4 regions of the Ruegeria sp. AL7 genome follow, and region 1 is predicted to be linked to each of the others. Evidence: riboswitches for the same ligand, from Rfam matches in the RefSeq annotation. Region 1 holds a riboswitch; each other region holds the start of a gene.
What was found. Region 1 has a riboswitch for cobalamin ahead of ACR3E2_RS07445 (DUF1636 family protein). Riboswitches for the same ligand answer to the same signal wherever they lie in the genome.

Region 1 (7,832 bases):
TCGTCCAGCAGGGCTTCCAGTCGCACCATCCGGTCAGGCGTTCCGCTTTCTTTCATGGGGGGCGGGATGTGGCCCAGGGTCACCGCGCCGATCCGGCGCTTGGCCTGCGCGGCCTCACCTGGGTCGTTGACGATGAACGGGTAGATCACCGGCAGGTCACGGATCAGCGCCTCGGGCCAGCAGTCTGCTGATAGGGCGACCGATTTGCCGGGCAGCCATTCCAGTGTGCCATGCGCACCGATATGGATCAGCGCGTCCGCGCCAAGACCTTTGCGCAGCCACAAATAGAAGGCGACATAGCTATGGCGCGGGGTACGCGAAAGGTCGTGATAGTCGTCATCACGCAGTTCGGGTGTTCCGCGCTCTGGTTGCAGTGCGACCAGCGCCTTGCCGCGTCGCAAAGCCGTGAAGTGAAACGCACCCTGAGTGAAAGTTGGGTCTTGCTCAGGATTGCCCCATACGGTGTGCAGATCGGTGCGCAGGGTTTGGGGCAATTCAGCGAGTGCGCTCAGATAATCCTCAAGCGGCCACGATATCCGGGCGTCCAAGAGTGCGTCGGCAACCGGATCGCCAGCCGCGATGTCGTAGCCTTCACCGCAAAGATCAGACAGCATCGCCTCAGCCGAGGCCAGCGCGTCGAGACCAACCGCATGGGCCATTTGCCAGTCTTTGCCGGGATATGTGGACAGTACCAACGCGGGGATCTGGTCTGCCTTGGGTTTGTCATTCAGGGCAAGCCAGCCCGATACCCGATCGATGATCGCCTCGATCCGGTCCGACTCGGCCCGATGCGCAAAACGCGAGTATTCCAAATGCGGATCGCGCTTGCCCGGTTCTTTGAAAGAGACAACGCCTGCCGATATTCGCCCGTCCACTTCGGGCAATACCACATGCATGGCGAGGTCGGCGGGTGACAGGCCGCGTTCGGCCTCCGCCCAGGCCTTGCGTCGCGAGGTGGCGAGAGCGACCTGAAACACCGGCACATCCGCTGCGTCCAGAGGCGACGTGCCGGACGCGCCCTTGCCCGAGAATGAAGTGGCGTTGATGATCGCCGACGGTCGCAAGGCGACGACCTGTTCCCTGAGCCAGTCGGCAGCGGCTGGGGTCTTGAGCGACGGGGCAAACAGACCCACCGCCTGAAGCCCGCGGGCGCGCAGGCTGCGGATCAGGGCCGCGACCGGGGCGGTGTCTGCGGATGTCAGATACGCGCGATAAAAGGTGACAAGGATGCGTTTCGTATCGCTCTGGAATGCGGAACCCACCGGGACGACACCCTGATCTGGACACCACGCACCGCATTCGGGCAGGGTTTTCGCGCCCATCACTGGCCCGGCATAAAGCCCTGCTGCCAAGGCCATCTGGGCCAATGCGGCCTGCGCGGCGACTTCGCCGCCGGTGTCACACAGATGTGCCAGCCGCCTCAGGGTCGAGAGGGGCAGGGTCGAATACTCATCCAACCGAGTGTCTTCACGCCCATCCGCCGGTAAAACGGCTAACGCGATGCCTTTGGCTTGCGCCAGTGCCAGAACCTGTTGCAGCCCGTAAGACCAATAGGGCACGCCACCTATCAGACGGATCAGGATGCCCTTTGCGCCCTCAAGTGTCTGTTCGACATAGGTATCGACGGACAGAGGGTGCTTCAGCGCCGCAAGATTGGCCAGCCGCATCGTGGGCATCCGCCCCTCAGGCCCGCCGCCGCGATGCCAGCCCGCCGCGAAAGCGCCCAGGTCACTGTCGGAAAAGGACAGCACAACCAGATCACCCGGGCTTTGGCCCAGATCGGTTGGGGTCTCGGTTTCCTCGAGCCCGTGGCTTTCGCGAAAGACGACGTGCATGACTTACTCGGCAACCTCGGTCACACCCACGAGGATATCACGGATTTCGGCTTCTTTGATGTCGTCATGCTCGGCAATGACGACCAGGCGCGAGCGGCGCTCTTCACCGGGCTCCCACGGGCGGTCGTATTGGTGACGAACTCGCGCGCCGACAGCCTGAACCAGCAGGCGCATCGGTTTGCCAGCGACGGCGGCATAGCCTTTGACGCGCAGGATATTCAGCTCAGTCGCAAGACGTTCGATTCTGGCTACCAGTTCCGCAGGGTCGGTCTGTTCCGGCAACTCGACGATGATGCTCTCGAAATCGTCATGCTCATGATCGTGATGGCCATCGTGATGTGACGGGCGCGCGTCCATGTCATCTTCGACGGCAGCCTCAAGGCCAAGCACGACACGTACGTCGACGACACCCTCGGCGACCTCGACAACGGGAAGCGGCCGCGGTGCCTCGGCGGCGATGATCTGTTTGGCTTTCGCGACACCTTCGGGACCTGCTAGATCGGGCTTGGTCAGCAGGATGATATCCGCGCACGAGATTTGATCTTCGAACACCTCGGACAAGGGTGTTTCGTGATCGATCGAGTCATCAGCCAGCCGTTGGGCATCCACCGCTTCAACGTTCGGAGCAAAGCGACCGGCGGCCACAGCCTCGGCATCGGCCAGCGCAATCACGCCATCAACGGTGATTTTCGAACGGATATCAGGCCAATCAAATGCTTTCAGCAGCGGTTTGGGTAGTGCAAGGCCGGATGTTTCGATCAGGATGTGATCCGGGCGCGGTTCCAGCGCCATCAGCGCCTCGATGGTCGGGATGAAGTCATCGGCCACGGTGCAGCAAATGCAGCCGTTTGCCAGTTCCATGATGTTTTCCGCAGGGCAATCCGGTATCGCGCAGGATTTCAGAATGTCGCCATCAACACCCACATCGCCAAACTCGTTAACAACAATCGCAAGACGCTTTCCCTGCGGGTTCTGCATCAGATGGCGCACCAGCGTGGTTTTGCCCGAGCCCAGAAAGCCGGTGATCACGGTGACGGGAAGTTTTTCTAGGTTCGACATGATCTCAGCCTCCAATCGGGGGAATGCGCGAGGCGCAGTTTTTGCGGAAATGTTCAGGACGGTCGCGCCACTTCACCAGACCATCGTCTGTGGCCAGATACTTGGTCACACCATCGATGATGACATCGACGTGATCGACTTCGTTCAGGTTCTCGTAAACAAAGGTCCAGCGATCCGGCCCGCCCCGAAGAACGATGGAACAGCCCTGATCGCAGTTCGAAAGGCATTCGACAGGTTTCAGAATGATGCCATCTGGCAGGGCAGCCTGTTCCAAGGCCTTGTGCAACAATGTGCCGGGACGCTCAGCATCATCCTCGAAGGGCAGACCCCGGCGGCAAGTCGTGCAGACCAGTAATTCTACCGGTGCGGTCTCGGTCATGTCTCTCATCCCCCCAAATCCTCTTCGCGGGGGACGGGGTTTCATGCGGGCACCACGTCTGCACATGGACCCGACACCGGAACACCCCGCCCGGTTTCAACTTCGGGTGTTGGCAGGTCTCCCGGCTTGCGGATGCCAGAGCGGTTGCTCTGTCGGATGTCCCGCCTTCCCGGCACAGGCCAGTGGCATTGGGCATCCTCTCCGGTCACGGTCGCGGGGGCGGCTGCGTTTGGCGGATGAACCGTTGACGCATTCCCTTTTCATCGGCTGTTGCCGACACCAACGTCCGGGACATGCGGCACCGCCGACCCGCTTGTCAAGCGGTTCGCGCGCAACAAATAAGCCAAGGTGAAAAAAGCGACCTGTAGGCGTCGTTCGGCGGCATGAAGTGCGTGTTCGGTATGTGGTCGCATGACGGGAAAACGACGAACTTGGAGATGCGTCATATGAAAGTGGGATTTATCGGTCTGGGTAACGTTGGCGGCAAGCTTTCGGGATCCCTTTTGCGCAATGGCATTGACCTGACTGTGCATGACCTGAACGCAGATCTGGTGGCCGAATTTGTCGCCAAAGGCGCAAAGGCGGCAGAAGGGCCCGCCCAGCTGATGCGCGATTGCGATGCGGTGATCACCTGTCTGCCGTCTCCGGCAGCATCGGACGCAGTCATGAAGGAGATGTTGCCCGAAGTGGGCCCCGGCAAGATCTGGATGGAGATGTCGACCACAGACGAAGCCGAAGTCAAACGCCTCGGTGCCGAAGTCATTTCACGCGGCGGTGCAGCTGTGGATTGCCCGGTTTCTGGCGGGTGCCACCGTGCCGCGACGGGCAATATCTCGATCTTTGCGGGCTGTGACCGGGAAACGTTTGAACGAATTCTGCCGTTCCTGACGACAATGGGCCGCCGGGTTTTGCACACCGGCGAGCTGGGCTCGGCCTCGGTGCTGAAAGTGATGACCAACTATCTTGCCACTGCCAACCTGATTACCTGCGCCGAAGCACTGGTTACAGCAAAGGCTGCGGGGATGGATCTGAACACGACCTATGAGGCGATCAAAATCTCGTCCGGCACATCCTTCGTGCACGAAACCGAAAGTCAGGTCATCCTGAACGGGTCGCGCGATATTTCCTTCACCATGGATCTGGTGAAGAAGGATATCGGTTTGTTTCAGGAGGTCGCCGACCGCGCCGGGGTGCCGCTGGAAATAAACCCGGTGATGATCAACATCTTTAACGATGGTATCGCACGATATGGCGAACGCGAGCTTTCACCAAATATTATCAAACGGCTGGAAGAGGCAACCGGCCTGGATATCACCGCCCCGGGCTTTCCAGCCGAAATGACGGATGATGAACCGGAAGAGCCGGGATACGAGGTTGTGCCACAAGGGCGCGCCTGAGGGTAGGGCAAACACCAGACTACATCGCGCCCCGTGAACGAGCAGGGGTAGGCAGGTGTTCCGAAAAAACACGCCATATCTGGCCCGCAGTTCGACAGAATCGCGGGCCATGAACGTCTGAAAATACCAAGCGTCACACGCGCATACTGCGGGGCCAAGTCAGCGATTTGGATGTAGTTGGAGGCGAGTACCGGAATCGAACCGGTGTACACGGATTTGCAATCCGCTGCGTCACCACTCCGCCAACTCGCCTTTTCAAGTAAAATCAAATACTTGCTGTGGTGTGACTGGGTTTTTAACAGCTTTCCTCTGGGGCGTCCAGTGGATTGCGCGCGAAATTGCCGGCAAGATCGAAATTTGCCGAAGTCCACGCCCAAGGAGTTGATCAAGATTCAGGTTGCGGCAACAGGGGCGTTGCTGGAAGGTTCAGGATATGGCACAAGCCGGACATCTTTGGGAATGAGACGAGATATCCAATGACTGACTTCGCAGCCCGGCGCCGCACAATGGTTGATACACAGATCCGCCCCTCTGACGTCACCAAGTTCCCGATCATTGAGGCGATGCTGAGTGTTCCGCGGGAAAGCTTCGTGCCCGATTCTCAACGCGAGGCGGCCTATGTGGACGGCCTGATTGATCTGGGGGACGGGCGCAGCATGTTGGAGCCGCGGACCCTGGCTAAAATGCTGGACGCGCTGAACATATCCAAGGATGAGATGGTCCTCGATATCGCTCCGGCAATGGGGTATTCCACGGCTGTCACCGCGCGGATGGCTGAGTTGGTTGTGGGTGTTGAATGCGACGAAACCCTTGCAGCCGAGGCGCAAAACCTCTTGGCCGAAGCTGACGTGCACAACGCCATCATCCACGTTGGCGCGCTGGAACAGGGTGTGGCGGAACACGGCCCCTATGATGCGATCATGGTGCAGGGCGGTGTCGAGCAGGTGCCCGATGCCCTGTTGGATCAGCTCAAGGACCACGGTCGGATCGTGTGTCTGTTTGTCAAGGGCAACCTGGGTACCGTGCGGATCGGTCGAAAAACCGGTGGTCGCGTCAGTTGGCGTGATGTGTTCAATGCCAATGCGCCGGTTCTGGAAGGTTTTTCGGCAGAGTGTGCATTTTCGCTATAGTCCGCCGATAGATTTTTCTATCGCCTTGATTAGTTGAAAAGAAGGCCGCAAACTGCCTGTAGGGCAGTGTAATTTCGTTTGAGAGGATTTTGGTATGCGTGGTTCGGCGACAGGTAAGCTGGTCAGGGCGTTTGCTGTGACCGCAGGACTTGCCATGAGCGTGATGCCAGGGCGTGCAGCGTGGGCAGACAACATAACGGATGCGTTCATCGGTGCGTATAACACCAGTGGTTTGCTTGAGCAGAACCGGGCGTTGCTGCGCGCGGCGGATGAAGATGTGGCCATTGCGCTTTCTGCGTTGCGGCCAATCATCAACTGGACCGTGCAGGTCAGCCAGGATTACACCCGTTCGCGGGTCAATAACGTCGTGACGACAAACGAGCCGTCGCGGTTCTTTTCGGGCCTGACGCTGAGCCAGCTTTTATATGATGGCGGCGCGTCGGTGCTGGGCAAGCAGTCGGCGCAGGAAACGGTACTATCGACCCGGCAAACCCTGATCGATATCGAACAACAGGTTCTTATCCGCGCAGCAAATGCCTATCTGGGCGTCCTGTTGCAGGAAGAGACCGTGGCGATCCGCCAGAACAACGTGGATGTGTCAGCAGAGGAACTTAGGGCGTCGAATGACCGCTTCGAAGTGGGCGAAGTAACCCGGACGGATGTCGCATTGTCCGAAGCACAGCTGGCAAGCTCTCAGGCGGATCTGGCAGTGGCACGCGGTGAATTGAGCATTGCGCAAGCCGAATACGTGAATGCAGTCGGAAAGGCACCGGGGCGAACGGCTGGTCAGCCGAGCCTGCCCAATCTGCCGCGTTCCGAAGCAGAAGCTGTGAATCTGGCGCAACGCAACCACCCGGCCATTCTATCGGCTCAGCATCAGGTCAGGGCGTTTGATCTGGTCGTGCAGCAACAGCGGGCAAACCTTGGGCCGAATGTCAGCCTGAATGCCGATGCTGGCGTGTCCGAGCGCTATGACAACAATGACTATGTGAACGACGCGACCGTGTCGCTGAACTTCACACAACCTATCTACGCGGGTGGCCGGTTGGCGGCAAATGTCCGCCGCGCAATGGCCAGCCGGGATGCCTCGCGTGCGAATCTGCTGAACGTTCAAAAGAACATCACGCAGGGTGTTACCGACCGGTATGCGGCGTTTCAGGCGGCCAGCGCCAGTCTGAGGGCGTCAACCGAGCGCGTTAACGCCTCGCAGGTGGCGTTTGATGGCATCCGGGAAGAGGCAACTCTGGGCGCGCGAACAACTCTGGATGTATTGAATGCACAACAGGATTTGCTGGATGCACAGCTGGCAGAAGTCGCTTCGCGCACCGAACGGTCGCGGGCTGCCTATCAGTTGTTGCAGGCGCAGGGCCTTCTGACAGCCGAGCGTCTTGGGCTGGCGGTGCAAATCTATGATCCGACTTTGTATTACAATCTGGTCAAGAATGCGCCGGCACAGGTCAGTAAGCAAAGCAAGGATCTGGATCGCGTTCTCAAAGCATTGCGCCGGGACTGATCGCCAATACTATCTGTTGTGAGGCGCGGATTGTTTGGCTACACTCGATCCAAGGATAGAGCGGTAGAGAACAATGTCTGATAATGTCGTGAAAGCAGGGATCGAAGACGTTCTGTCTTCGGTCAAACGTCTGGTCAGTGAAGACAGTCGTGATAAAACCGTCTCGGATCAAACGACTAAAGCACGAAAGCCGGGGCGGCTGGTGCTTACTGATGCTTTGCGGATCAGCACACCAGATCAATTGGGGGTGATTCCCGCTAAAGCTGTGTCGGAACCCGAAGTTTCAGATGCCGCCAAGCCCATGTTGTTGCGCACCTGTGACATCGTTCAGACGGGTCAACCTGCGAACGCTGACCAGGACAAGCCAGAAACAGCCGAGACGAAACACGCCCCGTCGGATGATGCAACAAACAGCCTGAGTGCAAAGATCGAAGCGCTGGAAGCGGCAATTGCGCAAACAGAAGATCAGTGGGAACCGGACGGTGACAGCCAGGATGCGTATTCGGGCACACCGTCACA
Region 2 (7,832 bases), on a different contig from region 1:
ACCTCGCCGGTTTTCAATCAACTGGACAATGTCTGGACGGGAAGCACCTTTGCCGCGCCATAGGACCCCCTCTGCGACCGCAACAATGTGATTTGGCGGCACTTGGTTTTTGGGGTTACGCTTGAACAGGAGGGGCGCTATGCAAAACCCGGAACGTTTCGAAAAATTCTACTTTGCCAAAGTTGGCATGGGCGAAGCCTGCGGTTGCGCCGAGCGCATCATCGACGTTTTCGAGTTCAACCGAAAAGGTGGCGCGCAATCAAAACACCCGGTGAAACAGGACCGGCGCAGACGCCTGTCGTTTCGGGCATGGGCGGTCAGATATGGGCTTATGAGCCGGAAGCGGCAGGGCTGAACCCGGATTGGTCCTGTCAGACAGCAACCAGTTTTCCGTCTCGCAAATCCAGCGCATCCGGTGCCAGTTCAGCACGGAAGGCCGGGGAATGGCTGACAAGAAGGATCGCTTGCGGCAATTCCCGGAGGATTTCCAGCAGCCGGGCCTCGTTCCGTGGGTCCAGCGCGTTGGTGGGTTCATCAAGCAGCAGAACCTCGGGCTCCATCGCCAGAACGGTCGCCAGCGTAACCAGCCGTTTTTCACCCCCTGACAATTTGTGGGTGATGCGGTTCTTCAGATGCATCAGGTCCAGATCACTCAATACGTTTTCAACGATAGCAAGCGCTTCGTCGCGCGTTCTGCCCAGGTTGAGCGGGCCAAAGGCGATATCCTCGGCGACGGTCGGGCAGAACAGTTGATCATCCGCATCCTGAAACACAAGCCCCACCCGGCGGCGTACGTCGTGAAAATCGGCCTCTTGCACCCTTTGCTGACCAAAGATCGTGACCGTGCCGGACCGTGGGCGCTGCAAGCCAAGCGTGATGCGCAGCAAGGTCGATTTTCCCGCCCCGTTCGGACCCGTCAGCGACAGGCGTTGACCGGCGGACAGGCTGAGGCTGGCACCGTCCAGAACGGGTGGCTGACCAGGGTAGGCAAAGCAGATATCTTCAAGCGCAATCAGTGTCATGCCAAATCCAGTATGATCAGACCCGCGCAAAGGGCACCAAGACCTGCGGCAAAAACGATGTCCCTTCGGGTCAGGGCAAAGTCCTGAAGCAGCAGCATACGGCCTGAAAACCCCCGGCATTTCATCGCATCAAGTATGCGTTCGGATCTTTCGATCGCGCGCACCAGCATCATGCCCACGAGATAGCCAAAACTACGATAGGTGTGCCAGTTTGTTGCCGGGCGAAAACCGCGTACCTTCATGGCCGCGCGCAGGCGCAGGTATTCTTCCCGCAGAACCTCGATATAGCGGATGGTGAACATCAGAAGGTGAACCAGCTTTTCGGGGCAGCGCAGGCGGTGCAGGGCGTGGCCAAGCGTGACCGGCTCCATCGTGCCGACCAGCACCATCAGGGACAGGATGACCGCGTTGGCCGTCAAGGCGATCTCGACCGCTTTCCAGAAACCCTGCCAGCTTGCGGGAAACCCCCAGAGCGTGAACATCGGGTCGCCGGGCATGGAGAATGGCAACAGCACCAGCATGAAAAGGATGAACCCATCCATCATGGCCATGCGTTTCAACGTTTTCCGCCAGGGCAGACGCGACGCGGCAAGAAGCGAAAGGGACACCGCCAAAGCCGCGCACAGCGCTGTCAGCGAGGACACCGCGACAGTCACCACCGCGAAGACAACCGCCATGACGATCCGCATCCTTGGATCAAGCGGGTTGATCGCGCCGCGCCGCTGCGCGCCCGCTTTGATCAGCGTGCTTTCCTGTTGCCCCAGAACGTGCGCCATCAGGCCGCCAGCTTGCGGCGTGCCGCAAAGTAAAAGCCCAGACCAAACAGACCGACGATATATCCGATCCCACCCAGAACAGTTTGCAGGTCATTTTGTTCGCGGTAAGCCGCTATTTCCCGACGCAGCGGGCGCAGCTCATCCCGCACGGCCCTGGCAATGACCTGTTGTTGTTCATCGCTGAGCACCGCCGCTGTCTGGGCAGGTGCGTTTGTCGGCGCGGTGTCGGGTTCCGCTTCAACGCCCATGATCCGGGCGACATCCGCAGCGGGCATGGTGACCTCGGCCACATGCCCGGCACCAAGGTTTGCAAAGAAAGTATGGGCCACCGGCGCGTTTGGCGTGTAGATAAAGAACCCGTCTGCATCTGTTACGATACGGCCCAGCTCGGCTCCGTCCGGGCCGTTGACGATGACCTCGGCCCCGCTTGCCATGTCACCATTGGAAAAGCCGATTTCGCCTTCGATGGCGTCACCGGATTCAAACACTCCGGCTATGACCTTATGCGCCAAGGCAGGTGCGGGTGCGCAGCACAGCGCCAGAATGATCGCCAGGTACCTCACGCGGCCGCTCCTTTGACAAACAGCTCGGGCTTGACCTTGCGCGCCAGCAAAACCGCGAACCCGGTCAGGATCGCCTCAATCGCCATGACAGGAATATGTGCAAAGAAAACAAGCTTGGCCGCTGGCAGGAATGCATCCCCGGACAAGGCCAGTGAAAACGCAACCATGCCGGTTGTAGCGGCGATGGCAAAGGCACCGCCGACCCCGCCCCATATCGCACCTTGCAGAGGTGAGCCATGGGCGATCAGGCGGCCAAAGATCAGCCCGGCCAAAACCGCGGGCAACGCGATGTTCAGGGTGTTGATCCCCAATACCGTCAACCCGCCAAAGCCAAAGAAGACGGCCTGCAGCAAAAGCCCGACGAACAGGGCCGGGAATGCGGCCCAGCCCAACAAAAGCCCGGCCATTCCGTTGAGGATCAGATGCACTGACGAAGGGCCAATCGGCACATGAATCAGCGATGCCACGAAAAAGCTGGCAGACAGCACTCCCGCAGTGGGGATGCGATCAAGATCCAGCGACCTGAGGCCCATGGCAATTCCACCCGCAGCAGCGACTGCACCGCCGATCACGACAGGGTTGGACAAGGCTCCGTCAACGATGTGCATCTACGGTTACTCCAAATCCCAGGCGCGGATCCAGATCACCGCGTCCTGGCTGAGTTCTTTGCCGTTGTGTTCGGTCACGGGACCGGCGCCGAGTGCGGCAAATCCCCAATATCCGGCTTTTGGAACGCCGAACGTGAAATACCCGTTATCATCCGAAATTGCGACCAATGCACCACCCGGCATCGGCGAGACCGACGGGGCGGAAGCGGCCGCGCTTTCCATGTCCGGTTCTGCGGCCATGTACTCGATCTCGATCTCGGCACCCGCAACCGGTTGGCCTTCGGCCATAACCCGACCTGTAAACGTCGAACCCGCGATGATGTTGGTTGGTTTGTTGAGCGGGATGATCTCAACCGGCAAGCCCACCGGGTTCATCCAGTCGGTCGGCAGTTCGTTGCGGTTCAGGAATGCCTTGGCAATCTGCTGGATATAGATATTCTCGGATTCCTCGTAATAGGGCTGGGGAACAGTCACCAGCACATAGTCGCCCGACCGTTTGACGGGAACATAACCCTTGAATGCCGCGCCTTCGTTTTCGCCACCGGTGAAACGCACGGGTTCCAGGGTATCCAGCAGGTCGGTTTTCTGACCGTTGTGGATCACGTAGAATTCCTGCGGCTTGTCCAGATCCATAACGTGCCCGTTCGAGAACGGATGCCAAAAGATCAGCTTGACCGGAACATTCCCCGGTGCGTCGATCATGGTGTCAGCGGTGTATTCCAGCAGGAAATGAGCATTTGCCACCGCTGGAAGCGCTATCGCCACAGCGGCTGCGGAAAGCAGCTTGGTCATCAATAGTCGTCCTTGTCCCATCGTACCAACCCCGGTACGAGATGCGTTTTGACTGCGGGGATGTCCAAGCTAAGCTGCTTTTTCAAGCATCCTGCTCCGACGCACATCCCGTCGCCGATTAGGAGTGCCCTTGTCAAAGGCACATGTCCGGCAGGTATCCTGACTTGCGGGTCAAAGCGTTGGGCTGGCCTTCCCGGATTAACACCAGTGGCACTTCAGCCCTGCTCGCCGCTTACAGTTGCGGGTGCAGTTGCGGAATTGGGCCAAAGCCCGCACCGCATTCCCTATTGATTCCAGAGCACGCCCCGGAACCGGACATGCCGAGCGGCTTGCCAGACTTCTTCGGCATCCGTCAACGATCAATTGCGCTGGCTGTCAAAAAGTTTAGCGGGCGATGCCCTTTTTCCGACGGATCCGCTTTGGATGCAGGTCAGGGTTTTTCGGGAATGAACCTACCCTTCGAGCAGGTATCTTTCCGACAATGGCAAACTGGCCGCCCCCAATGAGCGGGCATCCGGGCCTGCCGTCCCCACCTGCACCAAGGGCCGTTCAAGCCCGGTCAGGTTCATGTCTGATAGCTTGACCTCGACCAATTCCACCAGCCGCGCCTTGATGCCTGTGGGCATCCAGCCATCAATCTTGACAGATTCGAAGTCGATCAGGCTGCAAGACGAGACGATGGCATGTGCGATCCCGTGCGCCGCTTGTTTCAGCCAGTTCTCAAGGTGGGTTTCCGGTAGGTCCCAATGCTGTGTCGTTTCCCAGATTGAGCCGGCTGTTTCGGCATTCCCACCAACTGCGCGCTCCAGCACATAAAGACTGGCGACATCTATCAATGGTTTCACTCCGCCTGCGTCGTCCGGCACGGGCAATGGGCCAAGCGCACCGGCGTTTCCCCGCCCCGAAAAGATCGAGCCGTTCAGAACCACCCCGCCCCCGATGAAGAAGCCCACATAAAAATACAGGAAATCTCGTGGGCCTTCCGCCGGGCCAAAGACCAGCTCGGCACCGCAGGCGGCCGTTGCGTCGTTCTGCAGGAATACCGGCAAGTCATAGCTTGCGGCCAGCGCGCCTTTCAGGTCCGCGTCACGCCACGGATCCATTTTCTCCTGCGGAACCTGCAATGTCTGCGCCCAGTCCCAAAGGTAGAACGGCATCGCAATCCCAAGACCCGCGATCCGGCTGCGCGCCTCGGGCGACAGTGACGCCATCACTTTGTCGAGGCTTTCTTTGGAAAAGCTCAATGTCGCCTCGGGCGTCGGAAAATCATAAGTCCGCCGCTCACGGTGCCTGACATTGCCAAGGAAATCCGTCAGCACCAATTCGGTACTGCGCCGCCCGACTTTGAGCCCAAAGAAATAAGCGCCATCCGGGTTCAGGCGCATGGGAACCGAGGGCTGTCCGACTTTTCCCCGGATCGGTTCGCCCCGCAGAAGCAGCCCATCGGTTTCCAACTGGCGCATGATGACCGAGACCGTCTGCGCCGACAGCCCGGTCATCCGCGCGATTTCAGATTTTGCGAGGGCCTGATGGCGCCGGACCAGTGACAGGACAAGCCGTTCATTTCGGGCCCGCATTCCACTTTGGTTGGTGCCGCGCATATCTGGCTCGCGTACGCCAGTGGTATTGTCCAAAGAGTTCATTGCAGACACGGCCATCCCCTTCATGACGACAATGTTGAAACCCTTCCTTTCTGTCAATAATAAATAAGAGTGATTTATTTATTGACTCAAAATTCGAATCTTGTGATGGTTTTCACGTTCGATCGGGCCGGTTTTCGCCCGATCAGACGTATGCCCGGACGGGCATTGGGAAAACTGGGAGGACTACCGATGAAACTTGCGAAACTTGCAGGAGCCACGGCGCTGGCGGTTTCGGCCATGGCAAGCAGTGCAATGGCCGAAGGTGAAACCGTTTGCCTGATCACCAAGACGGATACCAACCCTTTCTTTGTTAAAATGAGAGAGGGTGCGACCGCTAAAGCCGAAGAGCTTGGCATGACGCTGAAGGCCTTTGCCGGCAAAGTCGACGGCGACCACGAAACTCAGGTTCAGGCCATCGAAACCTGCATTCTGGATGGCGCAAAGGGTATCCTGCTGACCGCGTCAGATACGTCGTCCATCGTTCCGGCGGTGCAGCAGGCCCGCGATGCCGGGCTGCTGGTGATTGCGCTGGACACCCCGCTTGAGCCTATCGACTCGGCCGACGCGACCTTTGCCACCGACAATTTCCTTGCGGGGCTTCTGATCGGACAATGGGCAAAAGCCACTCTGGGAGATGCGGCAAACGACGCCAAAATCGCCACGTTGGACCTTGCGGTCAGCCAGCCCACTGTGGATGTGCTTCGCAATCAGGGGTTCCTGCAGGGGTTCGGTGTTGATCTGGCCGATCCGAACGTGATTGGCGATGAAAACGACCCGCGTCTTGTTGGTAGCGATGTCACCGCTGGCAACGAAGAAGGCGGTCGTCGCGCCATGGAGAACCTGCTGGCCAAAGACCCGACGATCAACGTGGTGCACACCATCAACGAACCGGCGGCAGCGGGCGCTTATGAAGCGCTTAAGGCTATCGGGCGCGAAAATGACGTGTTGATCGTTTCCGTCGATGGCGGCTGCCCTGGCGTGCAGAACGTGGCGGACGGGGTCATCGGCGCAACATCCCAGCAATACCCGCTGCTGATGGCATCGCTGGGCGTTGAGGCTGTCAAGAAATGGGCGGACGAAGGGACGAAACCCGAGAACACACCCGGTAAGGACTTTTTTGACACCGGCGTGGCGCTTGTGACGGATAAGGCCGCCGACGGCGTCGAGTCCATCTCGGTTCAGGAAGGCATGGACCTCTGCTGGGGTTAAGCTGAACGTGTGGAAGGCCGCAGCGCGGCCTTCCACTTATCAAAACCACCCACACGCCTGAAACCTTGCTAAAGTCGTCATAAACCTGACGCTTTGGGGGAAGTTCTATGTCCGATTCTTCACGACAAGCTGACGATTTCGAAACCGCCGCAAAAGGCAGCCCAGAGCAAGTTGCCGAGTTTGACGATCACCAACGCGGATTTGTCGGGACGGTTCAGCATTTTCTGCATGTGAACCCGTCGCTGGTCCCGCTGATTGTCCTTGTCGCTGCCATCGTCATCTTTGGTGTCTTGCTGGGCCCCAAGTTCTTTTCGCCCTTTGCGCTGACATTGATCCTGCAACAGGTTCAGATCGTCGGGATCGTGGCGGCGGCACAAAGCCTTGTGATCCTGACCGCAGGCATCGACCTGAGTGTTGGGGCCATCATGGTGATGTCGTCGGTTGTGATGGGGCAGTTTACCTTCCGCTATGGAATGCCGCCTTCGGTTGCGATTGTGTGCGGCCTTGCTGTTGGCTCGGCAATCGGGGCCTTGAACGGGTTTCTGGTCAGTCGCATCAAGCTGCCGCCTTTCATCGTCACTCTTGGCATGTGGCAGATCGTTCTTGCGGCGAATTTTCTTTATTCACAAAACGAAACGATCCGGTCGCAGGAGATCGAGGAACACGCCGCCATCCTGCAACTGTTTGGTGCCAAGTTTAACGTGGGCGGGGCGGTGTTTACCGTCGGGGTGGTCTTCATGCTGGCGCTGATCCTCGTCCTTGCATACGCGTTGCGGCACACGGCCTGGGGCAGGCATGTTTATGCCGTCGGAGATGACCCCGAAGCGGCAGAACTGTCTGGTGTCAACGTGCACCGCACGCTGATATCCGTCTACATGCTGTCCGGGCTGATCTGCGCCTTTGCGGGCTGGGCCCTGATTGGCCGGATCGGGTCGGTTTCGCCAACCTCGGGCCAGCTGGCCAATATCGAAAGCATTACCGCGGTCGTGATCGGAGGGATATCGCTGTTTGGCGGACGCGGGTCTATTCTGGGGTCCCTGTTTGGTGCCCTGATCGTGGGTGTCTTTACGCTTGGGCTGCGGTTGCTGGGCGCGGATGCACAATGGACGTTCCTGCTGATCGGCATCCTTATCATCGCAGCGGTCGCGGTCGACCAGTGGATCAGAAAGGTAGCAGCCTGATGGAACCCATTCTCAAAGGACGGAACCTTGTGAAACGC
Region 3 (7,832 bases), 680 kb from region 1:
CAACACGCCGCATGACGCGGGAAATGGAAGATATTCAGGGTAGTGCGGGCCTTGCATGGCATCAGTGGAAGAAACACGGCACCTGTTCGGGGCTTTCTGCGCCCGACTATTTCGCCCTGTCCCGGCGTGCCTATGACGCTGTCGAACGCCCGCAGGTCTTCCGCAAGCTGGACGCATCCGTCAAACTGCCGGCTTCGGTGGTCGAGGATGCGTTTTTGAAGGCCAATCCGGGGCTTGAGCGCGATATGATCACGGTCACCTGCAAACAGGGCTATATCGAAGAGGTCCGCCTATGCCTGTCGCGCGACCTTGATCCGGTGCCATGCGGCCGCGATGTAATTCGCGACTGCACCGCCAAGGACGCGCTGTTCGATCCGATTCGCTAGAGCTTCTTGTTCTGGCAGTCCCGCGCATAGTCCAGCGCCTTGGCGGTGCCTTTCAGATCAATCGCCATCACCACCTCGCCTGCGGGATTGTAAACCGTCATCGTCTTGTTCTGGGCAATCGCGGTGACGAAATTCCGGTCGGTAAAAAACACCGTCGCACCGGGCACTTTGCGTTCATTGAACCCGATAGCGGTGGCATCAAAGCTCTTGCCGTCCAGTTCGAACCGGATGGGATAGCTCTCACCTTGCTTAATGTCGCCCCAGGCCTTGTTGTAAACGGCGAAATACCCGCGATTATCCAATGCGTCATAGCCCAGCCGCACGACCGAGAGATCCTGATACACCGTCTGGATCAGACACCCGTTCCCAAGCGCCGGGTCCATCATGATGTTCCAGCCTTCGACAAAGCCCTTGTCGACCAGTTCCTGCGACAGGGCAGCGGTTGCGGTGAAGGCGGCGAAGGTAATGGCGAGAAGGCGGGTCATGGGCGGCTCCAAAATAATCGCTGAGTTTACCTATCCTTAGAGTAGTTCCATGGTCATCCAAAGTCGCTTTTTTGTCACCGCGACTGTTCTGACAACGATGATGAGTACAACATGAGTTTCGAACCCAAGCAATTTGTTCAGGTCACTATGGTTTCAACTCCGTTTGAAAGATGAAACACGCAACCCTGAGTTCGGGGTAGCTGTAGCAACTTGTCCAGATCGAGACCCAACCAAAGCCCTCTCAGCACCAAGGACGTGACGCCGTGGGTTACTATGATCGCAGGTTCATCTTGTTCCTTCAGAAATGAGTCTACTCTACCGCAGATGTCATCAAAGCTTTCCCCACCCGGGCTGCGGAAGAACCAATGATAGCTTTCATAGGAACAATCGATTTGCTCTCGGATGAAATCACGCGTTGCGCCTTCCCATTGCCCAAACGCGATTTCCATAAGCCGTTCATCATGTATCAACTCATGATGAGGCGTCGTTGCCAAGCGGGCGGTATGCATTGCTCTCTTTTGCGGGCTGACGAAAACGCGCAAAGGTGCATTCGGTATTCGCCTGAGTATCTCATTTTGTTTCCGGGCCTGAGACTTGCCAATTTCCGTCAACGGCGAATTCTTGCGCCCTTGGAACTTCCCCAGTGTGTTCCATTCGGTTTCGCCATGTCGCAGCACAAAAAGATCTGGATACTTGTTCAAGATGTGTACCTGAATTGAATACCGTTTGAGGTGCCATTCTTGTTGCCTCTTTTTAAGGACGCTGATTTATAGATGCTGACCTAAATTTCCTTGCGCGCCCGGAGCGCCGCCGTGATCGTTCCGTCATCCAGATAATCCAACTCTCCACCGATGGGCACGCCTTGCGCAAGTGAGGTCAGGCGCACCTGACCTTCCAGCTGGTCCGCGATGTAATGGGCGGTGGTCTGACCGTCGACGGTGGCGTTCAGGGCAAGGATCACTTCGGTGATCCCTTCGGCCAGGACCCGATCCTTGAGGCGGGGAATGCGCAGCTCGTCCGGGCCGACCCCGTCCAGTGCAGACAGTGTGCCGCCCAGCACGTGATAGCGGCCTTTGAAGACGCCTGACCGCTCCATCGCCCAAAGGTCGGCGACGTCCTCGACCACGCATAGCTCTCCGGTCGCTCGGGCCTCACTATTGCAGATGTCACAGATATCGGTGGTGCCTACGTTGCCGCAATTCAGGCATTCGCGGGCGGTGACGGCCACTTGCTGCATGGCGTCTGACAGGGGCGTCAGCAGCAAGGCGCGTTTGCGGATCAGGTGCAGCACCGCGCGGCGGGCCGAGCGCGGGCCCAGCCCCGGCAGTTTGGCCATCAGGTCGATCAGATTGTCGATTTCGCTGTTCGTTCCCATGGCCTGTCCTGCTTTGCGCCGGAGGGAGCCTCCGGCGGGAGTATTTGGGAAAAGATGAAGCTCAGAACGGTAGCTTGATGTCTTTGGGCAGGCCCATGCTTTCGGTCAGCTTGCCCATCTCTTCCTGTGAACGTTCGGCGGCTTTGGCCTGAGCATCCTTGATGGCAGCCAGGATCAGGTCTTCGACCACTTCCTTGTCATCGCCGTTGAAGATCGACGGGTCGATGTCCAGCCCCTTGAGTTCACCCTTGGCTGTGGCCGTTGCCTTGACCAGCCCTGCACCGGATTCGCCGACAACCATCATGTTGTTCAGCTCTTCCTGCATTTCGGTCATCTTGGTTTGCAGGTCTTGTGCGGATTTCATCATCTTTGCCATGTCGCCCAGTCCGCCAAGCCCGCCGAGTCCTTTCAGCATCAGTCGTCTCCTGTGTTTCTGTTTGGTTCTAAATACGGACCGCAGGCAGGTGGCACAAGAGGTCTCCCGCCTGTCCAGATCAGAGCGTCGCGGACCGATCATTTATGTGCCTGCAATCCCTCCCTCAGTTGCATGGTGGAGGGGCGTGAGTATGCCGGTTTCTTGAAACGTGGACCCACGGGCTGAGGCCTAATCCTCTTCGAACGGGTCCCATTCCTCTTCGACTTCGGGAAGGGCTTCGGTCACAACCTTGGCGGCGCGCTGCTCCGGTGTTTCGATCCGAATGATCTTTGCCTTGGGGAATTGCGTCAGCACGGCCTGAACCAGCGGGTGTTCTTCGGCCTCGGCTTTCAGGGCCAGCTCGGCCCGGTCCCGCACTTCCGCGATGGTCGCGGCATCCCCGTCCGAGACAATGGAGACGGCCCATCGATTGCCGGTCCAGCGTTGCAGGGCAGAGCCCAATCGCGACGCCAGATCCGACGGTGCCTGAGGTGTCTGGGTGAATTCGATCCGGCCAGGCTGGTACGACACAAGGCGCACGCCGCTTTCCACCTCGACAAGCAGTTTCACATCGCGGTTTGTGCGGATCAGTTCCACCACATGCCCGAAGGTTGGATAGCGGGCCAGGGCCGTCTGTGCATCCTGCGCCAGTGCAGCAACCGGTGCGCCACCCGCGCCGCGCGGGGGCGATGTATAGGCAGGCGGCGGGGTCGCGTTGGATTGCGTTGCCACCGGGGCCTGCCGGGACGGTGACATGCCCCCGCCCGGCCCGCCGGGTGGCGAAGGTGGGGCGTCTTGCAGCCGTTTGATCAGCTCTTCGGGGCTGGGCAAATCGGCGACATGCGTCAGTCGGATAACAGCCATTTCGGCGGCCATCATCGCGTTGGGCGCGGCAGAGACTTCCTCCAGCGCCTTCAGCAGCATTTGCCACATCCGGGTCAGAACCCGCATTGGCAAGGCCTCGGCCATGTGCTGGCCCCGTGTGCGTTCGTCGGGGGAAACCGTCGGGTCCTGGGCCGCGTCAGGTGTGATCTTTACGACGGACACCCAATGCGTGATTTCGGCCAGATCGCGCAGCACGGCCAGAGGGTCTGCGCCTTCCGCATATTGACCGCTCAGTTCAGTGAGCGCCCCTGCCGCGTCACCGCGCAGGATCATGTCCATCAGGTCCAGAACCCGTCCACGATCGGCCAGACCCAGCATCGCACGGACCTGATCTGCCGTCGTCTCTCCGGCCCCGTGCGAGATTGCCTGATCCAGCAATGAGGTCGCGTCGCGGGCCGATCCTTCTGCGGCGCGGGTGATCAACGCCAGCGCATCGTCGGCGATCTGCGCGCTCTCGGCCCCGGCGATCTTGCGCAGCAGGCCGATCATGTCTTCGGGCTCGATCCGGCGCAGGTCAAAGCGCTGACACCGCGACAGAACCGTGACCGGCACTTTGCGAATCTCGGTGGTCGCGAAGATGAATTTCACATGTGCGGGCGGTTCCTCGAGCGTCTTGAGCAGCGCGTTGAATGCGCTGGTCGAGAGCATGTGAACCTCGTCGATGATGTAGATCTTGTAGCGTGCACTGGCGGCGCGATAGCGGACACTGTCGATGATCTCGCGGATATCGTTGACGCCGGTACGGCTGGCCGCATCCATTTCCATCACATCGACATGGCGACCTTCCATGATTGCGACGCAATGCTCGCACTGACCGCAAGGCTCGGTTGTCGGTCCTCCGGTTCCATCCGGTCCGATGCAGTTCATGCCTTTGGCGATGATCCGCGCCGTGGTGGTTTTTCCCGTTCCGCGAATGCCGGTCATGATAAAGGCCTGCGCAATCCGGTCGGCCTCGAAGGCGTTTTTTAGGGTGCGCACCATAGCATCTTGACCCACCAGGTCGGCAAAGGTTTCCGGGCGGTATTTGCGGGCGAGAACCTGATAGGCGGGGCTTGGCGTGTCTGTCATGTCTTCTCGCTCGGATTCGGTGCTTCGGCACAGCGTAGTGGCGGCGGCAGTCCGCGTCCACTGTGGGGCGTGATGATTTTTTGTTTCAGAAACGGGCTGGTTTCCAACTAAACTGGTCCAGCGGATTTAATGACTCATTTCTTAAAGAGTACCTTGGGGGAGGACGCACTTCATGTCGCAGCTGGTCATTTTTACTCTGCAGGTCGGAGGCGGAACGCTTGCCCTTACTTCAATGCCCGGGCGTGGCGGGGATTACGTCGGCGATCTGGATATGATTGCGGCTTGGAAACCGGGCCTTGTGATTTCAATGACGACGGATGTTGAAATGCTTCAGGATGGCGCGCAGCACTTTGGCAGCGACATCCAAAGCCGTGCCAGCCGGTGGGTTCACCTGCCGATCGAAGATTTTGGAGCACCGACGCAGGCGGTTCAGAAGGCCTGGCCAGAGGTCAGCGCCACGGCCCGACATGCGCTGTCGGGCGGTGGCCGGGTTCTTGTGCATTGCCGTGGGGGGTGCGGCAGATCCGGGATGATTGTTCTGCGACTGATGGTTGAATGCGGTGAACGCGCCAGCGACGCACTGGACCGCCTGCGGGCCGTGCGCCCCTGCGCTGTCGAAACCGATGCGCAGCTGGCCTGGGCGTCCCGGATCACCCCGGCACAGGTGGAAGTGGGATCAAGCTGACAGCTGCTGGGGTGCGTAGCCGGTTTTCCGGGGCCGGATCGTTGAAACCTCGATCATGGCGCAAGGCGGGTTCGCGACAATGCCCGAGGGCAGCGTGCTGAATGTAGGTCCGAAGATCAAATCGGCATAGGCATCAAGGTCCCGAATTGCCGTATCAGGGTGCGCCCCGCAGAAAACGCGAACGCTGTCGGATCGCGCTCGGATCGTTGCCATGCACCCTTCCGCGCAATGTGACAGCGCGCTGTTGCCTTCAAATTCGAAATCTTCGCTGGTGGCCGAAACCGCCTGCGCCATGGCTTCGGAAATCGAGCGGGCCAGTCGCGCCAAAGCCGGGCAGGTATTGCCCGTCCGCTGGCACACAGTTGCGCTGTATTCGTGTGACTTTGTCTTCCAGATCATCCTGCGCCCTCCGCGCGTGGTGGGCTGGATATTGGGGCAGGTGGGACAGCATCTCGCTGTCAGGACCTGCCCGGACACCCCGCCCGAGTTTCGGTTTCAGTTCCGATGGCAGGTCTCCTGACTTGCGGGTCATTGCTCTGCCGACCTTCCCAGCCCGTGGGCCAGTGGTATTTCGGCATTGCTTACCGCTTACAGTTGCGGGGGCAGTCGCGGACTTGGTTGATATCTGTGTGACCAGACAAACCGCACCGTGTTCCCTTTTCATCCCGACCTCTTGTGGGGGCCGGAAACCATCACACAACCGCTAGCGCCTGATCGCGTTCCGAGTCAAGCCGATCTTTAGGCCGGACGTTTGGTCATGCTGGATGCGGTTTACGTTCCGGCTTAGTTTCGTCGGCATCGAAGGCAGGCAAACCATTGTTTCAGCGAAAGCCGGGGATCATGTTGGATACGGAACAGACGGTGTTGATCGAAGATTTCCGCTTTCCGTCAGGGTCCGTGACCTTGTCGGCGCGGCTGTACCGGCCAGTGGGTGAGCCGGAAACCGTTGTCGTACTTAACAGTGCCACGGGTGTGCCGCGTGACTATTATCAACACTTTGCGCGATGGCTGGCTACCGAGCGGGGGATAGCTTGCCTGACCTATGACTATCGGGACTACGGGCTTTCTTTGGTCGGCCGCCTGAAAGACGCAACTGCAACAATGGCGGATTGGGCGTTGATCGACATGCCAGCGGCACGGGCCGAAATGCGCAGGCGGTTTCCAAAGGCGCAGCAGTGGACCATCGGCCATTCCGTCGGTGCGATGCTGGGGCCGGTGCAGCCGGATATCGACCAGATCGACCGAATGATCGGTGTGTGTTCGGGGCTGGTGACTTTGAAAGATCACCCATGGCCCTATCGGGGGTTGGCAGGGCTGTTCTGGTATGGCCATGCACCGCTGATGGTGCGGGCGCTTGGGTATCTGCCCGGCAAAGCGATCGGGTTTGGTTCGGACCTGCCCGCCTCGGTCTACTGGCAATGGCGCAAATGGTGTACAGCTCCTCTTAGCTACATTCCCGAGATCGGGCAGAATTTGCCTGATGCGCATTGGGGCAGTTCTGGAACACCTGTGGATCTGTTCACGTTCGAAGATGACCAGATGGCTCCGCCCGAGGCAGTTTGGCGCCTTGCCGACCTGTACGGCCCCGAGTCCAGACGCCACCTTATGAAGCCTGCTGAATTCGGACTGCCGGAAATAGGCCATATCGGAGCATTTGCCCGTCGCAATGCAGCGGTCTGGCCGCGCCTGATCGCCTGATCAGACGCGACGCAGGTTTTCCTAACACCTTGCAGTTATGGCCGTTTGCGAAGTTTCTTGTCCTGCATGACACCGCGCACCATCTTGCCGAACGCCTTGTCCCGCGCCCGCGATTGGGCAACGGTTTCCGAGTTTCGCTGATCTTCACGCCGCAGCTTGCGCCAACGGTCCAGCCGCGCCGGATCAAGAACGCCTTCGTCGATTGCGTTCTGCACGGTACAGCCGGGCTCGGTCTCGTGCTGACAATCCGAAAAGCGACAGCTTTGGCCAAGCTCCGTGATGTCCGAGAACACGTTGTCGATCCCGTCCTGAGCGTCCAGCAAACGCAGTGCGCGCATTCCCGGCGTGTCGATCAGCCAGCCACCGTTACCCATCCCGTGCAACGCGCGCACCGTTGTCGTGTGTCTGCCCCGTGCGTCGTCGTCGCGAATTCCAGACGTGGCGAGGTTTTGATCCGTCATGGCGTTGCTGAGCGTCGTTTTACCTACGCCCGACGACCCGACCAGCGCGCCGGTCTGGCCTTTGGGGCACCATGCCAGAACCTTTTCGACATCTGCCGGGTCCAGCGCATTGATCGCCAGCACCGACAGAAAAGGGTCCAGAGATTGCACTTGTCCCGAGAAACTGCCGGGGTCATCCGACTGGTCAGCTTTCGTCAGGACGACGACCGGATAACATCCGGCCTGATGCGCCAGCGCCAGATAACGTTCCAGCCGAGGCAGGTTGAAATCGGCGTTGCACGAGCTGACGATGAACAACACATCGACATTAGCGGCAATCAGTTGTGTTGTGGCACCTGTACCGGCAGCCCTGCGTTGCAGCAGGCTGCGCCGGT
Region 4 (7,832 bases), 1.4 Mb from region 1:
CGCGACGATCCTGATCATAGCGGGTTGTCTCGGCAAATTCGGGTAGCCACGCCTCGCGTCGTTTGGTCCAGCATTCATATGTCGGTATGAATTGGTCAGGCGCGTCAAGACAGCCCAGATGCACTTCGACTTCGGCACCGCTTCGGGCAAATACCGGAGATCCGCAATCAGGGCAAAAGTACCGGTCGGAATAACCTTTCACATTTCCGGTGATCTTAACCGCATCCGCCGGAAAAATAGCCGCCGCATAAAACAACGCGCCGTGGTGTTTGCGGCAGTCCAGACAATGGCAAATCCCGACGCGAAGAGGACAACCCGAAGCCGTGACGCGCAGTTTTCCACAACGGCATCCCCCTTCAAACACGTCCATCCATGATCCTTTCCGACGCGTCAGAGCATCGCAGGCACAACCTGATCCGGTGGGCGGTGGCCATCTTCGAAGGTTTTGATGTTGATGATGACTTTTTCACCCATCTCAACCCGGCCCTCCAGCGTGGCCGACCCCATATGCGGCAGTAGAACCACGTTCGGCAACTGCCGCAAGCGCGGGTTCACACCGGTTCCCTGTTCGTAGACATCCAGCCCCGCGCCCGCAATTTCCCCCGCACGGATCATCCGGGTCAAAGCGTTCTCGTCAATAACCTCACCCCGCGAAGTATTCACGATCACTGCCGAGGGTTTCATCAGCTTTAGGCGGCGCGCGTTCATCAGGTGGAAGGTAGACGGTGTCGATGGGCAGTTGATAGATATCACATCCATACGCGCCACCATCTGATCCAGGCTTTCCCAATAGGTCGCCTCTAGTTCTTGCTCAATCTCTGGGCGCAATCTGCGGCGGTTGTGATAATGGATCTGCATACCAAACGCCTTGGCGCGGCGGGCCACAGCCTGTCCGATCCGGCCCATGCCCAGAATACCCAAACGCCGCCCGCCAATGCGACCACCCAGAAACGCGGTGGGGGCCCACCCGGTCCAGTCGCCTTGCTGCATGACGCTCAACCCTTCGGGAATGCGCCGTGTGACAGCGAGAATCAGGGCCATGGTCATATCTGCCGTGTCGTCGGTCAGCACACCGGGCGTGTTGGACACCAATATGCCGCGCTGCCGCGCCGTCGCCACATCGATATTATCGACACCGGCCCCGTAATTGGCGATCAGCCGCAGCTTTTCACCTGCCTGACCCAATAGCCCGCCATCAATGGTATCGGTCACCGTAGGCACCAGCACATCGGCATCCTGCACCGCTGCTACTAATTCTTCACGCGTCATTGGGGTGTCGTCGTCGCGCAGGCGCACGTCAAACAATTCGCTTAACCGGGTTTCTACTGCCTCAGGCAACCGTCGCGTAACGACAACACTTAAACGTTCTCTTGGCACCTCGGCTCTCCCACTGCTTTGCAAACGGACGCGCGCCATGGCATCGTGGCGCAGGATAAGGCGGGGCACAAGAACCCCAATGGCATTGAGTCGACCTTTTTTCAAAACCGGATCAACAGGCATAAGAGCGGGCAGTCAGTGAGTGGTATTCGACCGGTAAAACGCCGATTTCTGGCGGTAGTTTCCGCATTTCTGGTCATGTTCGGTGCCTGCGCCGCACATGCCGAAGTCAAACGCGGATCGGTCACCAACCTGCCCCTGCCCCGATATGTGTCGATGAAGGCAGCCGAAGGGAACGTGCGGCGCGGACCATCCCTAACCCACCGAATCGATTGGGTATTCAAAAGGCGTGGCATGCCGCTGCAGGTCACTGCCGAATACGGCAACTGGCGCAAGGTCCAAGACCGCGACGGCGCGGGTGGCTGGGTTCACTATGCCTTGTTGTCTGGCGTCCGAACGGTGCTGATCGAATCCGAGATGCTGCCTGTTTATGCCCGCCCCGACCCGACCTCGCCCGTGAATGCCCATTTCGAGACCGGAGTGGTGGCGCGCCTTGGAGCCTGTTCGCTGGACTGGTGCAGGATCACCGCCGGCGGATACCGTGGCTGGACACTGAAATCGAACCTTTGGGGCGTCGATTCTTCCGAAATTCGGGAATAGGCGAAAGACAATTTCCGGTATCCGCGGTTGCGCATCGCCCCGAAAAAGCGCGACAAGCTGTTTGAGTTACCGGCCCAATCGCCGCTTAACTCGACCTAAACGGAGGACCCTATGCGCGCAGTCACCTATTCAGCCTTCGGAGACGCTGTCGATGTCTTGCGTATACAGAATATTTCCCCGAGTTCGCCTGGACCGGGTGAAGTCACGGTCGAGCTGTCCTTTTCCGGCGTAAACCCCTCGGACATCAAGGCCCGCGCGGGGGCCCGACCGGGTGTCACAGAACCTCCGTTTCCGCTGATCGTTCCGCACAGCGACGGGGCTGGAGTCATCACAGCGGTTGGCGATGGCGTACCCGCGACGCGGATTGGTCAGCGCGTGTGGATTTGGAACGGGCAATGGCAACGCGCGTTCGGTACAGCTGCCAGCCACATCACCCTGCCTGAATCTCAGGCTGTAGAACTGCCCGAGACGGTGTCACTTGAAACCGGGGCAATTCTTGGAATTCCGGGCCTAACCGCATGCCATGCGGTGTTTTCGGGCGGCACGCCGCGCGGGCAAACCATTTTGATCCATGGTGGGGCGGGTACTGTCGGGTATCTGGCTGTCCAGCTTGCCAAATGGGCCGGAGCCAATGTGATCGCAACGGCCAGCACCCGCAGCTTTGACCGGGTCAAGGCAGCCGGTGCAGATGTCGTTCTCGACTACTCCGGTGAACACCTTTCGGATCAGATCCTCGACGCAAATGATGGACGTACAATTGGTCGAATCGTCGATGTCGAATTTGGACAGAACCTTGACACCAACATTGCCGTCATCGCCGAGAACGGCCGTATCAACGCATATGGATCTGCCCGGAATATGACACCTGTCTTTCCCTTTGGGCCCATGATGTTCAAGGCCGTGACACTCGAGGCAGTCCTGATCTACCTGCTGCCCGCAGATTTGCGCGCCGCCGCAATAGAGACTCTACACAAGGCACTGGCTGATGGCGCATTGATCTGCCCCGTACATAAGGTCTTTACACTGGAAGAATGCGCTGCCGCCCATGCGATGGTACAGGAAGGCAACCGTACCGGAGCGGTGTTGATCGACACCAAATGAGGGGCCTTCAAAAAAATTTTACGGCGCTCGCTTTTTTTGCAAAACGCTCTTGAACCCTGCCATCAACAATCGTAGATAGCCGCTCACCGTTGGGGTGTAGCCAAGTGGTAAGGCAGCGGTTTTTGGTACCGTGTATCGTAGGTTCGAATCCTACCACCCCAGCCATGATTTTCCCTAATATCACACACTATGAATCTGGGTCCGGATTTTGGCGCGTTCTCAGCGGCTTTTCTGATATCAGCGCCATGTTGAGACGCGCAGGTGCATGCTCTTGCGAGAAAATAGGAAAGACCCCGGAGTTTTTTCTTGCCGCAGGGTAAGTGTTAAGGTACCCGCGTTTTACCGGTCCCGATGTGGCTAAGAGGGAATCCGAGGTGCCTTTTGGTGCCAACCGGAACTGCCCCCGCAACTGTAGGCGGCGAGCGCTGTCCATTTCCGTCACTGGGCCATTTTGGTCTGGGAAGACAGGACAGACAAAGACCCGTCAGTCAGGAGACCTGCCGGTATGAAACCGAAACACGCCGGGCGGGGTTGTCCGGGGAGGTTGCCGAAGAAACGCGCCGGGCGGTCTATTTTCTACCCTGCGCTCACGGCAGGCAGTAAAGCGCCTGTTGCTTCGGTAAATGCCCATTCACCCGTTCTCTGGTCATTGACACATGGAGATCGATTGTCATGTTTCTACGCACTGGCCTGTTTGGCCTTTCCTTGCTGGCTACCAGCGCTGCCGCCGAAGGAAACTTTCCCCTTTCTATCGAAAACTGCGGTCACTCGGTCACGTTTGACGCGCCAGTGACGTCGTCAGTCACGGTCGGCCAGGCCGCGACCGAGGTGCTTTATGCGCTGGGTCTGGGCGAGCAGGTTCTTGGAACTTCGGTCTGGTTCAACGAGGTGCTGCCTGAATATGCCGAGGTGAATGCCAAGGTAGAGCGTCTGGCGGACAATGATCCCAGCTTTGAAAGCGTTGTTGCCAAGCGGCCGGGACTGGTCGCAGCGCAATATGAATGGCATGTCGGACCCGAGGGCATCGTCGCCACGCGTGAGCAATTTCACGAACTGGGCATTCCAACGTACGTAATGCCTGCAGATTGCATCGGCAAAGACAATACGGTCGGCGGCGATGGCACCCGCCTGCAAGCGTTCTCGACCGATACGCTGTATCAGGGTATCGAAGAACTGGCGGCAGCCTTTGATGTATCCGAACGCGGCACGGACCTGGTTGCCGAGTACAAGGCCCGCGAAGCCGCAGCCGTCGCCAAGGCGCAAACCGTGAAGCTGGACGATGTGTCAGCCGTATTCTGGTTTTCCTCTCCCGAAATGGAAAGCGACCCGTTTGTGGCCGGACAGAAAGGCGCACCGGGATACATGATGAGTAAATTGGGTATCCGCAACGTCGTCGAGACGGATGAAGAATGGCCAACAGTGGGCTGGGAAACCATTGCCAAAGCCAATCCGACGGTGATTGTTATCGCCAAGATGGACCGCCGTCGCTTTGCTGCGGACGACTACCTGAAAAAGCTGGAGTTCCTGCGCACTGATCCGGTGACCAGCCAGATGGATGCGGTCAAAAATGACCGGATCGTCATTATGGATGCGCAGGCCATGGACGCCACCATCCGCGCAATCCCGGCGCTGGAGGATCTGGCCGAGAAGCTGGATACCATCGGAAACAACCTGTGAACGAGGTCGCCGCAATTTTACGGCAGGGTTTCAAGGCTGCGTGCCTTACCGTGCCATTGTTGACTGCGGCGGTTCTTGCGGGCGCGATGATCGGGGAAACCTCTCTGTCGCCCGATTTGGTTCTCTCCGTTCTGGCCAACAAGCTGGCCGGAGCGGACTTTCCTGTAGACCCAATTGATCAGGGTATTATCTGGAGCTACCGGATTCCTCGCGCTCTGGTCGCTGCGTCCTGCGGTGCCGGTCTGGCTGTCGCAGGGGTCGTGTTGCAGGCTTTGCTGCGCAACCCGTTGGCCGACCCTTACATTTTGGGCATTTCTGCCGGGGCCTCGACGGGTGCCGTGGCTGTAACCATCGCTGGTTTGGGTGGGGGGGCCTTGTCGCTGTCTTTTGGCGCGTTCAATGGCGCGCTTTTGGCTTTTGGTTTTGTCGCGTTGCTGGCCCGAGCCGCTGGCGCAGGGGGCGGACGGGCTGCGACGGCACAGATCGTCCTGGCGGGAATTGCCGGGTCTCAGTTGTTCAATGCGCTGACGGCCTTCATCATCGCCAAATCCGCCAATGCCGATCAGGCGCGCGGGATCATGTTCTGGCTGATGGGAAACCTCAGCGGCGTGCGCTGGCCGGATGTGTATCTGGCCATTCCGGTGGCCCTTGTCGGTTGGCTCATTTGCCGCTTTCACGCCAGAGCACTGGACGCCTTTATTTTCGGCTCTGATTCAGCGGCCTCGCTGGGCATATCGGTACGTCGGGTGCAGGCAACCCTGATCTTTGCGACCGCACTTACAACAGCTGTCATGGTTTCTATCGTCGGATCCATTGGCTTTGTCGGGCTGGTCATCCCTCATGCTGCCCGGTTCCTTGTGGGACCGGGGCATCGCAGGCTTATCCCAACCGCCGCCTTGATCGGAGCGGTCTTCCTGATCGGCGCAGATATCGTGTCGCGCATCATCATCCCGGGTCAGGTTCTGCCGATTGGGGTGGTCACCGCCCTGATCGGTGCGCCTGCCTTTGCCGTAATTCTGGTGCGCGGCCAGAGGAGCGCCCGATGAAGATCGAGGCGAAAAACCTGACATATTCCGTTCGCGGCAAGACTTTGCTGTCAGACGTATCCTTTGTCGTGGAGCCCGGCGAAACACTTGCTTTGGTCGGACCTAACGGTTCAGGGAAATCAACGCTGATGCGCCTGCTGGCGGGGTTGGTACGTCCGGTTTCAGGAAAAGTCGTCATAGCGGGTCATCCCGTTTCGCATTTGTCGCGCAGACAAATTGCCCAACGGATTGCCATCGTTGAACAACAGGCTGATACGGCCGAACGCGTGACTGCACGATCCGTGGTCGAACTGGGCCGCACGCCCTGGCTGTCGGCCTTACGGCCGTGGCGCGCCGAGGACACCTGGCAAGTCGACAAAGCCCTGCAAACCGTGGAAATGGCCGATATGGCACACAGAGAATGGGCGACATTGTCGGGAGGAGAGCGCCAGCGACTGCACATCGCACGCGCTTTGGCTCAGCAACCGGGACTCTTGCTTTTGGACGAACCGACCAACCATCTGGACATTCATCACCAACTGTCGATCCTGAACTGTGTTCGAATTCTAAAAGTGACGACAGTGATGGCGCTGCACGATCTGAATCAGGCGATGGCCTGTGACCGGGTGGCTGTTTTGTCAAAAGGGCGGCTGGTCTCTCTTGGCCCGCCCGAACATGCCCTGTCTTTGGAAACCGTTTCAGAAGTTTTCGGTGTCAAAGCACAGTGGGGGTATAGTACCGGCGGGACAGAACGGTTTCTGTCCTATCATCTGGACTGACGGCTTCCGATCGCTTCTGGTCGTACTGGATATCAGTGTCGTCAGCGCAGCATGCCAGATACGTACAATCTACGGCCTCAAAGCCATATTCCAACGGCGCGCAATCTTGACCTGGGTTTCCTCACAACCCGTCAAGTTGCCCGTCGAATGCTGTCTTGATTCTGACCTGGATTGGATTCGTTCGTTTTTTGCCTTCAAAGATGATCGGCAGGCGCGTTGTCCGAGCGTGGGTCGACCAAACCTCAGTGATATGTTCACTACTTGTTTTGAACCGTGAAACAGATTCCTTTTAGAAACCTCTGAGGCCTGACACAAATCACGACACGCCATCAGGTTGAACAGATTGCGGCGACCGCATGTCGATATTGCAGATTACCCACAATCAAAGCCTCAATCTGAGCCTTAAATTAACGGTAGATTAACGAAACAGGGCACAACAAACCTGTCGATGACAAGTTCTTGATATACTTATGCCAATATCGAGATTTATTGGTGGGTAATCCTGCCGGTCTGTTGACTAGTCCAGTTTTTAACGAGGGGGTATCCCGGCAGGATCAGGGGGTGCCAGGTCAGGCCAGTTCGAGGCCAACAGATCGCGGCACCCCCGCCGGTAAGCGCGAACCAGCAACCCATCTTTTTCAGTTGATCTTGTTGCGTTGCGCGTGCGGCGTGATGCCGAAACTGGATCTGTACACCCTAGAGAAATGACCCGGATTTTCGAAGCCGCAGGCCACGGCGACTTCGGTAACCGACGCCTCGGTTTGCAATAGCAGTTTCCGGGCCCGTTCCAGCCGCATCTCCATAAAGTATCTTTTGGGGGAAGTATTAAGGTATTTGCCGAACAACCGTTCCAGTTGACGGGTGGAAATACCCAAAACACCGGCAATGAAGGATGGTGAGACAGGAGTTTCGAGACTGTCCTGCATAATATCTATCGCTTTTGCCAGATGGGCATTGCGCATTCCATTGCGCGATTGCAGCGAGACGCGCTGCTTGGCGGTCGCATTACGCACAGTGTTATAGACCATCTGATCCGCAACATCAGTGGCCAGTTCTTCGCCATGGTCGCGTTCGATCAGATGCAGCATCAGGTCTGCAGTCGCGGTTCCACCTGATGCGGTAATGTGTTTTTCGTCGGCGACAAAGACGCTGCGCACCAGATTGACATCCGGAAACGCCTCCATGAATGCGTCGTGGTACTCCCAATGGATCG

Region 2: it holds a riboswitch for cobalamin, as region 1 does, so the genes downstream of both, ACR3E2_RS18030 (DUF4198 domain-containing protein) here and ACR3E2_RS07445 (DUF1636 family protein) in region 1, are expected to answer to the same signal.
Region 3: it holds a riboswitch for cobalamin, as region 1 does, so the genes downstream of both, ACR3E2_RS10955 (hypothetical protein) here and ACR3E2_RS07445 (DUF1636 family protein) in region 1, are expected to answer to the same signal.
Region 4: it holds a riboswitch for cobalamin, as region 1 does, so the genes downstream of both, ACR3E2_RS00625 (ABC transporter substrate-binding protein) here and ACR3E2_RS07445 (DUF1636 family protein) in region 1, are expected to answer to the same signal.

The regions. Positions count from the first base shown of each region.
Region 1 covers NZ_JBQFJF010000001.1:1,492,766-1,500,597, reverse strand. Annotated here, with positions in the region: gene cobN (cobaltochelatase subunit CobN) at 1-1,835, opposite strand, end outside; gene cobW (cobalamin biosynthesis protein CobW) at 1,839-2,894, opposite strand; gene ACR3E2_RS07445 (DUF1636 family protein) at 2,899-3,273, opposite strand; cobalamin riboswitch at 3,368-3,572, opposite strand; gene ACR3E2_RS07440 (NAD(P)-dependent oxidoreductase) at 3,675-4,670, shown strand; tRNA gene ACR3E2_RS07435 (tRNA-Cys) at 4,849-4,922, opposite strand; gene ACR3E2_RS07430 (protein-L-isoaspartate O-methyltransferase family protein) at 5,147-5,800, shown strand; gene ACR3E2_RS07425 (TolC family outer membrane protein) at 5,895-7,313, shown strand; gene ACR3E2_RS07420 (hypothetical protein) at 7,387-7,832, shown strand, end outside.
Region 2 covers NZ_JBQFJF010000002.1:176,328-184,159, forward strand. Annotated here, with positions in the region: gene ACR3E2_RS18000 (hypothetical protein) at 1-63, shown strand, start outside; gene ACR3E2_RS18005 (hypothetical protein) at 140-355, shown strand; gene ACR3E2_RS18010 (energy-coupling factor ABC transporter ATP-binding protein) at 372-1,022, opposite strand; gene cbiQ (cobalt ECF transporter T component CbiQ) at 1,019-1,798, opposite strand; gene ACR3E2_RS18020 (cobalt ABC transporter permease) at 1,798-2,361, opposite strand; gene cbiM (cobalt transporter CbiM) at 2,358-2,969, opposite strand; gene ACR3E2_RS18030 (DUF4198 domain-containing protein) at 2,976-3,761, opposite strand; cobalamin riboswitch at 3,894-4,092, opposite strand; gene ACR3E2_RS18035 (ROK family transcriptional regulator) at 4,214-5,404, opposite strand; gene ACR3E2_RS18040 (substrate-binding domain-containing protein) at 5,594-6,613, shown strand; gene ACR3E2_RS18045 (ABC transporter permease) at 6,721-7,794, shown strand; gene ACR3E2_RS18050 (ATP-binding cassette domain-containing protein) at 7,794-7,832, shown strand, end outside.
Region 3 covers NZ_JBQFJF010000001.1:2,170,130-2,177,961, reverse strand. Annotated here, with positions in the region: gene ACR3E2_RS10990 (ribonuclease T2 family protein) at 1-386, shown strand, start outside; gene ACR3E2_RS10985 (hypothetical protein) at 383-871, opposite strand; gene ACR3E2_RS10980 (histidine phosphatase family protein) at 1,009-1,548, opposite strand; gene recR (recombination mediator RecR) at 1,653-2,246, opposite strand; gene ACR3E2_RS10970 (YbaB/EbfC family nucleoid-associated protein) at 2,308-2,661, opposite strand; gene ACR3E2_RS10965 (DNA polymerase III subunit gamma/tau) at 2,851-4,614, opposite strand; gene ACR3E2_RS10960 (protein-tyrosine phosphatase family protein) at 4,787-5,299, shown strand; gene ACR3E2_RS10955 (hypothetical protein) at 5,291-5,698, opposite strand; cobalamin riboswitch at 5,789-6,007, opposite strand; gene ACR3E2_RS10950 (alpha/beta hydrolase family protein) at 6,140-6,997, shown strand; gene rsgA (ribosome small subunit-dependent GTPase A) at 7,033-7,832, opposite strand, start outside.
Region 4 covers NZ_JBQFJF010000001.1:117,113-124,944, reverse strand. Annotated here, with positions in the region: gene ACR3E2_RS00650 (GFA family protein) at 1-370, opposite strand, end outside; gene ACR3E2_RS00645 (2-hydroxyacid dehydrogenase) at 391-1,377, opposite strand; gene ACR3E2_RS00640 (SH3 domain-containing protein) at 1,576-2,037, shown strand; gene ACR3E2_RS00635 (NADPH:quinone reductase) at 2,149-3,138, shown strand; tRNA gene ACR3E2_RS00630 (tRNA-Gln) at 3,229-3,303, shown strand; cobalamin riboswitch at 3,465-3,657, shown strand; gene ACR3E2_RS00625 (ABC transporter substrate-binding protein) at 3,811-4,815, shown strand; gene ACR3E2_RS00620 (FecCD family ABC transporter permease) at 4,866-5,861, shown strand; partial or broken gene ACR3E2_RS00615 (ABC transporter ATP-binding protein) at 5,858-6,367, shown strand; gene ACR3E2_RS00610 (GlxA family transcriptional regulator) at 7,258-7,832, opposite strand, start outside.